Regions from separate parts of the Specibacter sp. BI4 genome, predicted to be linked through region 3. Evidence: riboswitches for the same ligand, from Rfam matches in the RefSeq annotation. Region 3 holds a riboswitch; each other region holds the start of a gene.

Region 1 (4,740 bases), 500 kb from region 3:
CGACAACCAGCAACAGGAGCGCAGCCGTTGCCGGCGACTTCCGCAAAAACAAGACGGCTCCGGATAATTTCGACTTGGATTTGCTGGCAACAGCTGGTTCGCTGATCATCTCTTGTCCCTTGTCTCGTCGCCGGGATTTTGTGGATCCGTGGACTAATCCAATAAAAGCACAACGCCTGCCCCATAAACAGACCTGGACCGACGTTCCCCAAACACTGGCCACAGCCGGATCAACGTGGAAACATGGCATACACTCCCCTGAGCCGGCACGCCGCGTGCGGGAACACGGCGAAGACCGGCAGCGGATACCGCCCCACAATTCGTCGGGCCCTGCTTGCTGGAACCAGCGAAAGGAACCCAATGGCTGCCACCGCACCGTTGACAACCTCGGACATTCGTCGCCTCTTTCTGGAGCACCAGGCCGGATCCGGCCATGCGGTGCTGGAACGGGCCGAGCTGGTTCCCCGCAACGATCCCACCACGCTTTTCACAGGCAGCGGGATGCAGCCGTTGCTGCCGTATCTTTTGGGCGCCGACCATCCCTCGGGAAACAGGCTCGCGGACAGCCAGACCTGCCTGCGGTCCCAGGACATGGAGGAAGTTGGCGACAACCGGCACACCACATTCTTTGAAATGCTGGGCAATTGGAGTTTGGGGGCCTACTTCAAGGAAGAGCAGATCCCGGCGTTGTGGCACTTCCTGACCGTGGTGGTGGGACTGGACCCGGACCGCATCTTTGTCAGCGTGTTTGGCGGGGACCCGGACCGGGACATACCGCGCGACAACGAAAGCGCTGACATTTGGGAACGGCTCTTCCTCGCGGCCGGCGTCAGTGCCGACCGGGTGGACTTGGGTACGGAGGAACACGGCAACGCCGTGGGAAACCAGGGCGCACGCATTGCCTTTTATGGCGACAAAAACTGGTGGTCCCGTGGCGGATCCCCGGATGGAACGCCAATCGGTGATCCCTGCGGCCCGGACACGGAGGTGTTCTACTTTTTCCCCGATGTGAAGCATGACACCGCCTACGGCGCCTGTTCACACCAAAACTCCGATGGCGGACAGTTCCTGGAAATCGGCAACTCGGTGTTCATGGAATACCAGCACAAGAAGGAAGGATTCGTCAGACTGGCGCGGCACCAGGTTGACTTTGGCGGCGGGCTGGAAAGGATTGCCGCCGCGGCGATCGACAGTCCCGATGTCTTCAGGACCAGCCTGCTGTGGCCCCTGGTGGCGCGGCTGGAAGAACTGACGGGCACCTCCTACGAAGCACACCAGACAGAGTTGCGCATCATTGCCGACCATGCCCGCGGTGCAGTTTTCCTGGCCAATGACGGTGTGCGCCCAAGCAACAAGCTGCAGGGCTATGTCATGCGGCGCTTGCTGCGGCGGGCCATGCGGTTCGCCCACGGGCTGGGTGTGGAAAAGAACTTCCTGGGCGCTCTCGTGCCCGTGGTGGTGTCCATGTACGGGGATGCCTACCCCGAACTGGCCGACCGGCAGCAGGAGATCGAAACAGTCCTCAGCAAAGAGGAGCGCTCCTTCCGCCGCACCCTGGCCAAGGGGCTGCGGGAACTGCGGCACTTTTCCGCCGAGGGGCAGCTGGGCGGCCACGCCTTCTTTACCTTGTCGGACACCTACGGATTCCCGGTTGAACTCAGCCATGAAGAAGCCGTTTCCCAGGCCCTGGATGTGTCGCCGGTCTGGCGGGAGGAGTTTGACCTTCTCCTGTCCCAACAACGCGAACGCTCGCAAAAGACCGACACACTGGGGGTCAAATAGTTGAGTCGCGCGCCGGGGAGCTGATGGCCGGGCCCACGTCGGCAGGTGCTCAAGGGGCCTTGCTTCCGCGTCATCTTCCGCCACATTGGAGCCCGGATTTTCCCCGCCTCCATGTTTCCTGTGTTAGTTTGCAGAGGAGTAATGAGCGCCAGCGCCAAGCCCTGACTTGCTGGCCGGCAACCCTCTTTCCGGCGGGGTGCCTCAGGTGAATACTCGGCAAACCCAGCTTCCCACGGCTGATGTTTGCAAGCGTGAACCCCCTGCGGCACTTAAAGCAGGTTCTCCGGCATTGAGAACCGGGCTTTGCAGCACCGCCACCAGCTCCCGCTTGCAGTCTCGGCCACCTGCACTGAGGAGACACCATGTCCGCGGACGCATCCCCCTTGGCCTATCGGCTCATCACCGGCCCCGACGACCGCTCGTTCTGTGAGCGCATTTCTGCAGCCCTGGCGGAGGGTTATGTTTTGCATGGCGGGCCCGCTGTCACATTCAACGGCAGCAGCGTCACCTGCGCCCAGGCGGTCATCCTCCCGCAGGCTGTTGCCACAAGCGACGCCGCGGTGGCCACGGCCGCGGATGATCTCGATGCCCAGCTCGAGTTCGACGGCGAGGGCATCGCATGAGCTACGCAGGCGACCTGGCCCCCGCAGCGGCGTGGGACCACGTGGCGGCCGGGGCAGTCCTGCTTGATGTGCGCACCGAGGGTGAATGGGCGCACATCGGCGTCCCCGACATCTCCTCGCTGAACACTGAGCCCGTCTTCATTCAGTGGAATCTGGCCAACGGCACAAACAACCTGCGGTTCCTGGCCGAGCTGCAGGCCGTTGTGCCCGCCGACAAGGAGCTTGTGGTGCTGTGCCGTTCCGGGGCGCGCTCCATTGCCGCGGCCGAGGCCGCAACAGCAGCCGGCTACACGGCCTACAACGTCCTTGAAGGCTTCGAAGGCATACCCGACGGCTATGGCGACAGGGTCGTCAACGGGTGGAAAAACCGCAAACTGCCCTGGCACTGACCCAGCCACAAACATGGGCGGGCGAACAGCCGGACGCTTGGGCCGCCGTCGTACTTCACACGCGTGCCAGGCACACGAGACCATCAGCGAAAGCCAAGGGAACAGCAATTGAGCAACTTTAACGAGCACGCAGCCGTCTGGGCCGAAGACACCCAGGCCGTGCGCGGCGGACTTGACCGCACCCATTTCCAGGAAACTTCCGAAGCCCTCTTTTTGAACTCCGGCTTTGTGTATGACTCCGCCGAAGCCGCCGAGCAGGCATTCACGGGCGAGGTGGACCGCTTTGTCTATTCGCGCTACGGAAACCCGTCGGTCGCCACCTTCCAGGAACGGCTGCGGCTGCTGGAGGGCAAGGAGGCGTGCTTTGCGACGGCGTCTGGCATGTCCGCCGTGTTCACCGCGCTGGGTGCCTTGCTGGCTGCCGGGGACAGGGTGGTTGCCTCGCGCTCCTTGTTTGGTTCCTGCTTTGTCATCCTGAACGAACTGCTGCCCCGCTGGGGTGTTGAGACGGTGTTTGTTGACGGACCCGACCTGGCGCAATGGCGCGAGGCCCTGAGAGTGCCCACCACGGCAGTGTTTTTTGAGTCCCCGTCGAACCCGATGCAGGAAATCATTGACGTGCAGGCTGTGTGCGACCTCGCCCACGCCGCAGGTGCACAGGTGGTGGCGGACAACGTGTTCGCGACACCGCTGCTGCAGCGCTGCGGTGACTTTGGTGCCGACATTGTTGTGTACTCGGGCACCAAGCACATTGACGGGCAGGGCCGGGTGTTGGGCGGTGCCATCCTGGGCACGAAGGAGTTCATCGAGGGCCCCGTCAAGAATCTGATGCGCCATACAGGGCCCGCGTTGTCGGCGTTCAACGCCTGGGTGCTGACCAAGGGGCTGGAAACCATGAACCTGCGCGTGACGCATTCGTGCAACAGCGCACTGGCCCTGGGCGAGTTCCTGGAAGCCCAGCCGCAGGTCAGCCGCGTGCTGTACCCGCTTCTGCCCTCGCACCCGCAGCATGAGCTGGCGAAAAAGCAGATGAAAGCAGGCGGCACGGTGTTGACCTTTGAACTGGCGGAACCTGCCGGCGGGACCACCAAGGACGCGGCGTTTTCATTGTTGAATGCCCTCCAAATCATCGACATTTCAAACAACCTCGGCGACACCAAGTCGCTCATCACGCACCCGGCCACCACGACACACCGCGCCATGGGCCCGGATGCACGTGCCGCGATTGGGCTCTCCGACGGTTTCCTGCGCCTCTCAGTGGGCCTGGAGGATGTGGACGATTTGAAGACGGACCTGGGCAGGGCCCTGGCCGCTATTTAGTGAGCTTGCGCACCCATGCGGTGAAGCTGGCCACGTCGGAGCCGGACATGACGGCGGCTGGCGGCTCGCTCACGGGGACAACCATCAGTGCCAGCGCGTCAGCGGGGAATGCTGCCATCCATGTGCCAGCCTCGGAGGGCTTTCCGGCAGTTGCCGCCGCATCAACCCCTGCCGCGTTGCACAGGAAGAGACTCGAGTGGGCCCCCATCGGGTCGACGACATCGACCCGTTCATTGAGCAGCTCAAGAATTTCCGCGTGCAGCATGGTCACGGCGTGGGCGCCGGTCGTCAGCTGCACGCAGTGCATCAGCTTGGCGCCCTTGCGTCCGCGCGGCAGGTCCACATCGGTGGCCGTCAGCCCCGCCCCCTGCCACGGGATGCCGCCGTCCCGCGGGATGGTGGCGGGCGGAAGTGGGGCCGCGGTATCGCGTTTTGTCCAAGGAAACATGCTGCCGAGCCTACGCGGAATGTGCCCGCCGCGAAAAAGGACGGCGTTTGCGCAATCGGCGGGCGTCCGCGAACCCGCTTTAACCGCGAACGCCGTCCCTTTTCAATGGGGACGGCGCGGATGCGGGAACAGTCAGTCCTGGAAGTACTCGATCTCGGCGCCGATCGTGTTCAGGCGC
Region 2 (4,740 bases), 1.4 Mb from region 3:
CACCGGCCCCGGTCAAGGGCGAACATTTCACGGGCTGAAATAACAAGCGTCCCACCCCGCCGCCAACAGGCTTACGCTCAAAAGACAGGGACAGCCGCCGCCTGGTGTTGGCGCACGGTCCCACGCAAGGCCCGGATAAAGAGTTGGACAAAGAGTTGGACAAAGGAGTCGCCATGACCACGGAAACGGCTGAGGTCGCATCGGATCTCAGCGCCGAAACACGCCGCGGGATGCTGAGCCAGATGATCCTGATCAGGACATTTGAGGAAGCCATCCTGCGCGAATACCACGCGGACAAGAGCCCGGGCTTTGACATTGGGAAGGGCCTGATCCCCGGTGAGATGCACCTCGCCGCCGGGCAGGAGCCGGTGGCCGCCGGCCTCTGCGCCCACCTCGAACAAGGCGACGCCCTCACAGCAACCCACCGCCCGCACCACCTGGCCATCGCCAAGGGCATGAACCTCCGCTCGCTGGCCGGTGAAATCTTCGGCCGGGAGTCCGGATTGGGGCGCGGACGCGGCGGGCACATGCACCTCTTTGACCCGGCCACGCACTTCTCCTGCTCCGGGATTGTTGCGGAGGGATTCCCCGCCGCGCTCGGCCAGGCGTTTGCGTTCAAGCGCGCCGGCACCAACAACATTGCCGTCGCGGTCGCCGGTGAGGGTGCCGCCAATGCCGGCCCCTTCCATGAGTCGCTGAACCTGGCGGCCCTGTGGAAGCTGCCCGTCATCTTTGTCATTGAGGATAACGACTGGGGAATTTCCGTCCACCGGAACGCCTCCACCTCGGTGCCTTCCAATGCCGTCCGTGGCGCGGGCTACGGCATCCCGGGCGTGCGTGTTGAAAACAACGACGTCGAAGCCGTTCATGCCGCTGTCGGCGCGGCCGTCGCACGGGCCCGGGCAGGCGAAGGGCCGAGCCTGATCGAGGTCCACACACTGCGCCTCTGGGGCCACTTCGAGGGCGACGCCCAGGGCTACCGGCCGGAACTTGCCGACGTCCCCGACCATGACCCCATCCCCGCCTACCAAAAGAAGTTGGTCGACGCCGGACTCGTCACCGAGGCCGAGGTGGCCAACATGGAAGCCGCCGCACGCACCCAGGTGGAGGACGCCGTCGAACATGCCAAGGCGGCACCGGTGCCCAACCCGGCCGAGGCACTCAAATACGTATTTGTGGAAGGTGAACAGTCATGAGCACAACAACGGACGGCACCTCGGTGCAGGGCACGGCAGCCCAAAAGGCACTGCCCGTCGAACCCGACCCGGGCAGCCGCCGGCTGAACACGGCCAAGGCCCTGCAGGAGGCGATCGGGGCGGCGATGGAGCAGGACGATTCGGTGTTTGTGATGGGGGAGGACGTGGCTGCCTACGGCGGCATCTTCTCCTCAACCACGGGCCTGCTGGAGAAATTCGGTCCCGAGCGGATCATTGACACGCCCATTTCCGAGTCGGCGTTCATCGGGCTCGGCATCGGGGCGGCCGTGGAAGGCATGCGGCCCATCGTGGAGCTCATGTTTGTGGACTTTTTCGGCGTCTGCATGGACCAGATCTACAACCACATGGCGAAGATCCACTATGAATCCGGCGGCAATGTCCGCGTCCCCATGGTGCTCATGACGGCTGTGGGCGGCGGCTACTCCGACGGTGCCCAGCACTCGCAGACGCTGTGGGGGACCTTTGCGCACCTGCCCGGGATGAAGGTTGTGGTGCCGTCCAACCCATACGATGCCAAGGGATTGATGACGGCGGCCATCCGTTCCGACGACCCCGTGGTGTACATGTTCCACAAGGGCGTCATGGGCCTGGCCTGGATGGCGAAGAACCAGCGCTCGATCGGCGCCGTGCCCGAAGAGGACTATGAGGTTCCGATCGGCAAGGCCAATGTGGTTCGCGAGGGCACCGATGTCAGCATCGTGACGCTGTCGCTGTCGGTGCACCACAGCCTGGACGTGGCGGAAAAGCTGGCGGGGGAGGGCATCAGTGTCGAGGTGCTGGACCTGCGCTCGCTGGTGCCGCTGGACCGTGAGGCCGTCATCGCCACGGCAGCAAAGACCGGAAAAGTCATTGTGGTCGACGAGGACTATCAGTCATTTGGGCTGTCGGGGGAGATTGCCGCCACCATCACCGAGCACGACCCCGCCCTCCTAAAGCACTTCAGCCGCGTGTGCGTGCCGGACGTGCCCATTCCCTACGCCCACGAACTCGAATATGCTGTGTTGCCAACGGCCGCTCGCATTGAGGCCGCGGTCCGAACGGCGGTAGCTGCATGAATGAAGTCCTGTTTCCGATGATGACAGGGGATGCCTCCGAACCCGGCGTCGTGGCCACCTGGTACGTGGCCGACGGCGACACGGTCGCGGAGAAGCACCTGCTCGCCGAGGTTGCCATTGACAAGGTCGACGCCGAGATTTACGCACCCGTTGCCGGCACCGTCCGGCTTCGGGTCCAGGAAGGCGACGAAGTGGCACAGGGGTCTGTGATCGCCGAAATCGAATAGTCCCCAACTCCTCCCCAAGCCGAGCCGCTGGCGCGTCTCAGCTGGGGGCCGCTCGGAGTTGTGGGCCCAGCCAACTGCGCCCCAAGCCGAGCCGCTGGCGCGTCAGTGCGCGGTGAGCCCAAAGCCGATCCGGCGCCCCGCCCTGACGCCGGTCTGCGCCACGGTGATAACCAGGGTGGCGATTTCCGGTATCCACTGGGCCGGCCGGACGGCCTGTGTGAGTGCGTCGACCAACTCGACGGGCTCGCCCGACCAGTACTGGTGGTAGCCACCGGGCGTCGCAAAGGACACGGAACCAAGGTTGAGGTCCACGGCCGGAAGGACGGGGATGCTGGTGGGCCGTGCAGTCTTGCGCCGGGTTGCGGGGGCCACGGAAGTGAAAGTCATGTTGGAAGCCTTTGCTTGCTCTTACCGAACGGAGCTTTCCGCCGGTCACTTCCTCATCCGAACCACCCGTGAAGCATGGGGTTGGTGTGCGACCAGTCGGAGCTTGGTGCCGCATCTCTTGAAGCTGTCCCCCACACTACGTCTTTTAAGCACGACGGCGGCAGGTGACGTAATTTATTACGTCACCTGCCGCCGTCGCGTGTTGAGCCAGCTGCACCCTCGACGATGGAACTGCCCGCGCGTTGGTTGCAGCAGCAGCTGCAGGCTGTTCAGCTTCGAGAGTCCGCCCGTGAGACAACTGTCTTGCCCGAGACCTCCGCCATTGCTGCCATGGGTGCCCGGCTCGCAACGCTTCCGGGCACCAGGGCAGCTTCTGGACCTGCTGCCGTGGGGACGGTCAGGTGTCGTGGGTACCGATCGCATTGGCAACCTGCCAGTCACTCGACCATTGACCCGTCGCAGTACAGGGGCGGTATTGGGAGTGAACTCGACACCGCCCCTGTACTTGGCTATTTTTTAGGCCAGGGTTCCGGCGCGGCGGCCGAAGACCACACCCGCAGCCAGGCCGGAGCCGCCGGGATAGTTGGTGGAGAAAAGGCCACCGAGCATCTCACCACAGACAAACAGGCCGGGGATGGATTCTCCGCTTCCATTGAGAACGCGGCCGTGGGTATCTGACTTCAAGCCACCGAAGGTGAACGTGATGCCGCAGGTGACGCCGTATGCATAGAACGGGGCGGTGATGAGCGGTGCAGCCCAATTGCTCTTGACGGGCACTGTGTCCGCGCGGCGACCGTCCTTCACTGTGGGATCCAAGGTGACAGAGGTGTCGATTGAAGTGTTGTAATCGTTGATCGTCTTCTCCAGAGCCTCGGCCGGGACGTTGATTTTGGAGGCCAGTTCCTCGATCGTGTCGGCCTGCTCCACCGAGATGCCGGGCATGTCATATTCCTCGGTGCGCAATGCCGGGCGAATGGTGGCGTCGAAGACCTGGTAGGCAATGGATCCGGGCTGCTGGAGGATTACCTTGCCGTACTTGGCATAGGTGTAGTTGCGGAAGTCTTCACCCTCGTCAAGGAAGCGCTTGCCGTCGCGATTGACGATGACGCCCAAGGGGTAGCTCTGACGGGTTAGCCGGTTGGTCAGTTCCCGGTTTGATTCGTTCTTGGCGGTGAAAGCGTCCCACTGGACTGAGTGGCAGGTGCCCCAGTCTCCGCCCTTTGCGGCACCGGAATCCAGGGCTGCGGTGATCATTTCACCCGTGTTGAATGGGGTGCCACGGACCTTGGCGTTTTCCCAGCCATCCCCGAGGTTTTCCTGACGCATCCTGGAGTTGGCCTCGAAACCGCCGGCCGCGAGGATGACGGACTCGGCCCGGATTTCCTGGACTGTACCGTCGGCCTGGCGGACCTTGACGCCCTTGATGGTGTCGCCTTCCTGAATCAGGCCAAAAACGTCCTGACTGTATCGAACCTCGGTGCCGATCTCCTCGGCTACGCGAACATGATCGGCCATGAGCCCCTCACCGCCGCCGGTGTTGCCAACATGCAGCCCGCCCCAAAAGAGGAAGGTGCCGTCGGGGCGCTTGTAAGCCTGGCGTTCGTACATCAGGCGGTACTTGAGTCCCAGCGAGTTGAGCCAACGCAGACCATCGGCTGCTTCGTCGACCAATACGGCGGTCAGCTCCGGATCATTACGTCCCTCGGTCACTTTGACGAGGTCTGAGGTGTACTCGGCCGCGGAATAGGGCGGTACCTCGGTCGCCGCGTGCCGGTCATCGTCGTCGATGAAGCTTTGCAGGTCCGCGAGACCGTTGTGAGGGATGCGTGTGGCTCCGGCCGTGTAAAAGCTATT
Region 3 (4,740 bases):
CGCCCGCAGAAAAGCGCCCAGATCGTCCGGGAACTCCGGCCGGAAGTGCATCAGGACAATGTCCCCCGGCCGCAGCCCGGCCCCGATCTGGTAGTCCATGCCACCGGCGTTGGCCTTGGCTTCCCAGTCGATGACTGCCTTCATGCCGCACTCCGCCACAGCCTGTCGGGTGGCCTGCGTGTAGGGCCCGCCGGGTGGCCGGAAGAACACGGGCCGGCGTCCGTACTGCTGTTCCTCGTAATCGGCCATCGCACAGATCTCGGCTTTTTGCTGCTCGTAGCTCAACTTGATGAAGCCCAAATCATGGGTCATGGTGTGATTCTCGATCAAGTGCCCGGCCGCCACATATTTCTGGTAATGCTGCGGATCGCCTGCAATGAAGGCGTGTGTCAGGAACAGTGACGCCTTGATGCCGCTCTCCTCCAGCAGCGCCAGGTCCGAGTCCCGCCTCACGGCGCCGTCGTCGATGGTCAGGAACACCACCATTTGCTCGGTGGGCACCTTTGTCAGCACCGGGGCCAGACCATTTTCGATGGGTGGCAGCACATAGTCCGGTACGATCCCGTCGAGGGTGCTGACCCGCCCCGTCACCGGATCGACCGCCGGCGTGATTGGGGCAGTGTCCGACGCCGGAGCTTCCGTCGGGTCCGCCGCACCAGTTTTCGCCGTGGTCGCCGGGGCTGACGGGGCCGCCGTCGCGCTGCTGCCCGCAGTCCCGGTGGTGGCAGCCGCCGCGGCTGCATCCCCGGCCGGGCCGGCCGTTGCGGCGACCCACCAGAGGCCGCCGACCACCAGCGCAACGGCCAATGCGACGATGAACAACCCCATCCAGCGCTGCCGGTGGCGGGAACGGTCAAGGTGCTGCGGCATGTCTTCCTTCCGGGCGTTCAGTGTGGGGGGCCACCGGCCGAGGGTGCCCGGAGACGCGCGGCCCTGTGATTTGCGCCATGGTCCGAGCATAATCCCGAGCCGCAGGGATGGCGCCAGTCCCCTCGGCGATTTGCCGACGGGAACTGCCGGCCGGACCCCGGGCGTCACATCCGGCAGACAATTTTTTGCCGGGCGTTTCCGGGCGCTAGGCTGACACACATCCCATCCAGAGCGGCCGAGAGACCTGGCTTGTTGACGCCGCAGCAACCATCCAATGCCCGCCGAATTGATGCGGCGGGCCAAGGTACGGTGCTACCGCCAGAAACGATGGAAAGGAAACCAATCGTGTCTTTAAATACCACCCACATCCGCACCAGCCATGCGGGTTCGCTGCCCCGCACCCCTGCCCTGCTCGCCGCCAATGAGGTGAAGGAAGCCGATGGTGCCACGGCGGAATTTGAGTTGCTGCTGGAGGAGTCCGTCGTTGACGTGGTGGCACGCCAACAAGCCACCGGAATTGACATCGTCAACGACGGCGAATTCGGTCATGCCATGTCCACCGCCGTCGATTACGGCGCCTGGTGGTCCTACTCCTTTGCCCGCATGGGCGGACTGGAGCTGGATGCGGACCAGAAATGGGCTGTTGACGCCGTCGAGTCGACGCCCGGCAACGTTGCACTGACGGGCTTTGTGCACCGCCGAGACCGTGCCATTTTTGCCGAGGCCTACAACGACCCCGCCTCCGGCATCTTCTCCGCCGGCGCAAAACTGTTCCCGAAATGCACCGGCCCGCTGGTCTACACCGGGCACGACGCCGTCGCCTCCGACATCAAGAATCTCACCACCGGAATGTCCCGGGCAAACGTCGCGGAAGGATTCGTGGCAGCCCTGTCCCCCGGCAGCGCCTCCCGCATTTCCAACGAATTTTATGCGACGGAGGAAGAATTCATCTACGCCTGTGCCGACGTGCTGCGGGAGGAATACACTGCCGTCATCAATGCCGGTCTGACACTTCAGATCGATGACCCCTCGATCGCGGAGAACTGGGACCAGATCACCCCGGCCCCGTCGGTTGAGGACTACCTCAAGTTCACCCAGATCAGGGTTGAGGCGTTGAACTACGCACTGCGCGGGCTGCCGGAGGACCAGATCCGTTTCCACCTGTGCTGGGGTTCCTGGCACGGCCCGCACACCACCGACCTGCCGTTCCCCGAGCTGGTTGGCACCATGCTCCAGATCAATGCTGGGTCGTATTCCTTCGAGGCTGCCAACGCCCGCCACGAACATGAGTGGAAAGTCTGGCAGGACACCAAGCTGCCCGAGGGCAAGTCAATTGTGCCCGGCATCGTCTCGCACGCAACGAACGTGGTTGAACACCCGGAGCTGGTGGCCGACCGGATTGAACGCTTTGCCTCAGTCGTGGGGCGTGAAAGCATCATCGCCTCCACGGATTGCGGCCTGGGCGGCCGCGTCCATCCACAGATTGCCGCAGCCAAGCTGTCGGCCCTTGGGGACGGCGCCCGCCTGGCCAGCAAGCGTCTCTGGAAATAGTCCGGCTCCGCAATGGCGGCAGTGCTGGGTTGTGGCCCACCATTGCCGCCAGGGTGGGGCGGCTAAAGGCCCAGTGCCGCAGCCTCAATTTTGGGGCAGGTGTCCATGACGACATCCAGGCCGGCGTCCGCTGCCCGCTGTGCCGCCGCCTCGTCAATGACGCCCAGCTGCAGCCAGACGGCCCGGGCGCCCACGGCAATTGCCTGGTCAACCACGGCGCCCACCTTCGTGGAATTCACGAAACAGTCAACAACATCAATGCTTCCCGGGATCTCGGCCAGTGTTTTATAACCCTTGGCGCCGTGGACGTCGTCGCCCTTCAAGCTGACAGGGATGATCTCCTGGCCCAGGTGCCGCTGCAGAAACAAGGAGACGCCGACGGCGGCGCGGCGGGGGTTGCTGGACAATCCAACCACAGCCCAGCGGCCCGGCGTCGTCAGCAGGCGGCGAATGGTTGCGGGGTCGTTTGCATGTGCCATGATCTGAGCTTATGCCGTCCCTGCAGCGCTCGGCCAATTGAATTGTTACGCTCCGCGAACCGCGGCAGGCCATCCAATTTCTGCCGGTCCGGTGCGGGGACCTAGTCTAAAGGTGACCATCCCGAGCGGCTGAGAGATCTGGCTCAACGACGCCGCAGCAACCCTGGTCGGCACCCTTCCCGGGTGTTGATACCGGCAGGGTGCTACCGCCAGCACCGATGGAGTGTTCCCATGTCTGCTTTGCTTTCGCCACCCGCACCAGCCTCCCCGGCAGTCTCCGATCCGCAGGGCACGGCCGCCATGCCGGTGTCCTTTCAGGACCTGGGCCGTTCCTTTGGCTCCGGGGCCGGCACCCACACAGTGCTCCGCAATGTCTCCTTTGACGTGCGAGCCGGAGAAATCGTCGCCTTGCTCGGACCCTCCGGCTGTGGGAAATCCACCCTTCTGCGTGCCGTCGCCGGGCTCGATGCCCCGAGCGCCGGCACCGTCTCCATCGACGGAACGGCCGTGTCCGGCATCGATTCGCGCTGTGCCGTGGCATTCCAGGAGCCCCGCCTGCTGCCATGGAAGTCGATCGCCGGGAACGTGGCGATTGGTGTGCCCACCAGCGCCGACGCCACCCGCAGCCGCCAAACGGTGCAAAACCTGCTCAAACTGGTGGGCCTGTCAGATTTCGCCGGGCACAGGCCGCGGGAGGTCTCCGGCGGCATGGCACAACGGGCGTCCCTGGCCCGTGCCCTCGCCCGCAATCCAGGCGTTTTGCTGCTGGATGAGCCCTTCGGCGCCTTGGACGCCCTGACCCGGATTACGATGCAGGATCTGCTGCTGGACGTGCACGCCGCCGAGCCGGCAACTGTCCTGCTGGTCACCCACGACGTTGACGAGGCGCTGCAGCTTGCCGACCGCATCATCCTGCTCGGCTCCGACGGGAGCGGCCGCGCCGGGTCGACCATTGTGCGCACGGTGGACGTGCCCGGCCCGCGACCCCGCAACCGGGCGTCAACGGAGCTGGCCGGGCTGCGCAGTTCGCTGTTGGCCAGCCTCGGCGTCGACGGCCACTAACCTCCCCATTCCAGCGCTCCCGCACTTTCACCACCGCAACCATTTTTAGGACCATCATGCCTGTTTCACGCTCTGTCAACCGCCGCTCCTTCCTGAGCGTCGCAGCCGCCGTCTCCACGCTCGCCCTGGCCGGCTGCGCCGGTGAAAACGCAGCCTTCGACGCCGCCGGCAACAGCGGCGGATCCGGCACGCTGACCCTCGACTTTGCCACCTACAACCCGCTGAGCCTCGTCATCAAGGAAAAGGGCTGGCTGGAGGCGACCTTGGCGGACAAGGGCGTCACGGTGAAGTGGCTGCAGTCGGCAGGTTCAAACAAGGCCAACGAGGCCCTGCGCGCCGGAGCCGTCGATGTCGGTTCCACCGCGGGTTCCGCGGCGCTGCTGGCCCGCGCCAACGGCTCACCCATCAAGACCATCTCTCTCTACTCCCAGCCCGAATGGGCGGCACTGGTTACCGCCAAGGGCTCCGCCATCACCTCGGTTGCCGATCTCAAGGGCAAGTCGGTGGCCGCAACCAAGGGCACCGATCCGTACTTCTTCCTGGTCCAGGCACTGGAAGAGGCCGGCCTGAGCACCAAGGACGTGACAGTGGAGAACCTCCAGCATGCCGACGGCCGCGCAGCCCTGGCGAACGGTTCCGTCGACGCCTGGTCCGGTTTGGATCCCATCATGGCCACAGCCGAACAAGAAGGCGCCACACTCTTCTACCGGAATCTGGATTTCAACACCTACGGTTTCCTCAACGCCACCGAGTCGTTCCTGAAGGAAAAGCCCGAACT

What was found. A riboswitch is a leader RNA that binds a small molecule or an ion and turns the genes downstream of it on or off. The one in region 3 is predicted to bind S-adenosylmethionine.
Region 1: linked by a shared signal. The riboswitch ahead of AC1L6K_RS01620 (DUF1737 domain-containing protein) and the one ahead of AC1L6K_RS03915 (ABC transporter ATP-binding protein) in region 3 are both predicted to bind S-adenosylmethionine.
Region 2: linked by a shared signal. The riboswitch ahead of AC1L6K_RS18615 (hypothetical protein) and the one ahead of AC1L6K_RS03915 (ABC transporter ATP-binding protein) in region 3 are both predicted to bind S-adenosylmethionine.

Annotation. Positions count from the first base shown of each region.
Region 1 is NZ_CM155265.1:334,029-338,768, forward strand. It holds gene AC1L6K_RS01610 (bifunctional lysylphosphatidylglycerol flippase/synthetase MprF) at 1-109, opposite strand, end outside; gene AC1L6K_RS01615 (alanine--tRNA ligase-related protein) at 361-1,782, shown strand; SAM riboswitch class IV at 1,920-2,040, shown strand; gene AC1L6K_RS01620 (DUF1737 domain-containing protein) at 2,145-2,405, shown strand; gene AC1L6K_RS01625 (rhodanese-like domain-containing protein) at 2,402-2,794, shown strand; gene AC1L6K_RS01630 (O-succinylhomoserine sulfhydrylase) at 2,903-4,114, shown strand; gene AC1L6K_RS01635 (hypothetical protein) at 4,107-4,562, opposite strand; gene AC1L6K_RS01640 (UDP-N-acetylglucosamine 1-carboxyvinyltransferase) at 4,695-4,740, opposite strand, start outside.
Region 2 is NZ_CM155265.1:4,114,688-4,119,427, reverse strand. It holds gene AC1L6K_RS18635 (IclR family transcriptional regulator) at 1-38, shown strand, start outside; gene AC1L6K_RS18630 (thiamine pyrophosphate-dependent dehydrogenase E1 component subunit alpha) at 174-1,196, shown strand; gene AC1L6K_RS18625 (alpha-ketoacid dehydrogenase subunit beta) at 1,193-2,272, shown strand; gene AC1L6K_RS18620 (biotin/lipoyl-containing protein) at 2,269-2,499, shown strand; gene AC1L6K_RS18615 (hypothetical protein) at 2,602-2,886, opposite strand; SAM riboswitch class IV at 2,899-3,010, opposite strand; gene tcuA (FAD-dependent tricarballylate dehydrogenase TcuA) at 3,403-4,740, opposite strand, start outside.
Region 3 is NZ_CM155265.1:829,330-834,069, reverse strand. It holds gene AC1L6K_RS03930 (polysaccharide deacetylase family protein) at 1-870, opposite strand, end outside; SAM riboswitch class I at 1,090-1,204, shown strand; gene AC1L6K_RS03925 (cobalamin-independent methionine synthase II family protein) at 1,216-2,421, shown strand; gene AC1L6K_RS03920 (CoA-binding protein) at 2,484-2,900, opposite strand; SAM riboswitch class I at 3,014-3,125, shown strand; gene AC1L6K_RS03915 (ABC transporter ATP-binding protein) at 3,132-3,962, shown strand; gene AC1L6K_RS03910 (aliphatic sulfonate ABC transporter substrate-binding protein) at 4,019-4,740, shown strand, end outside.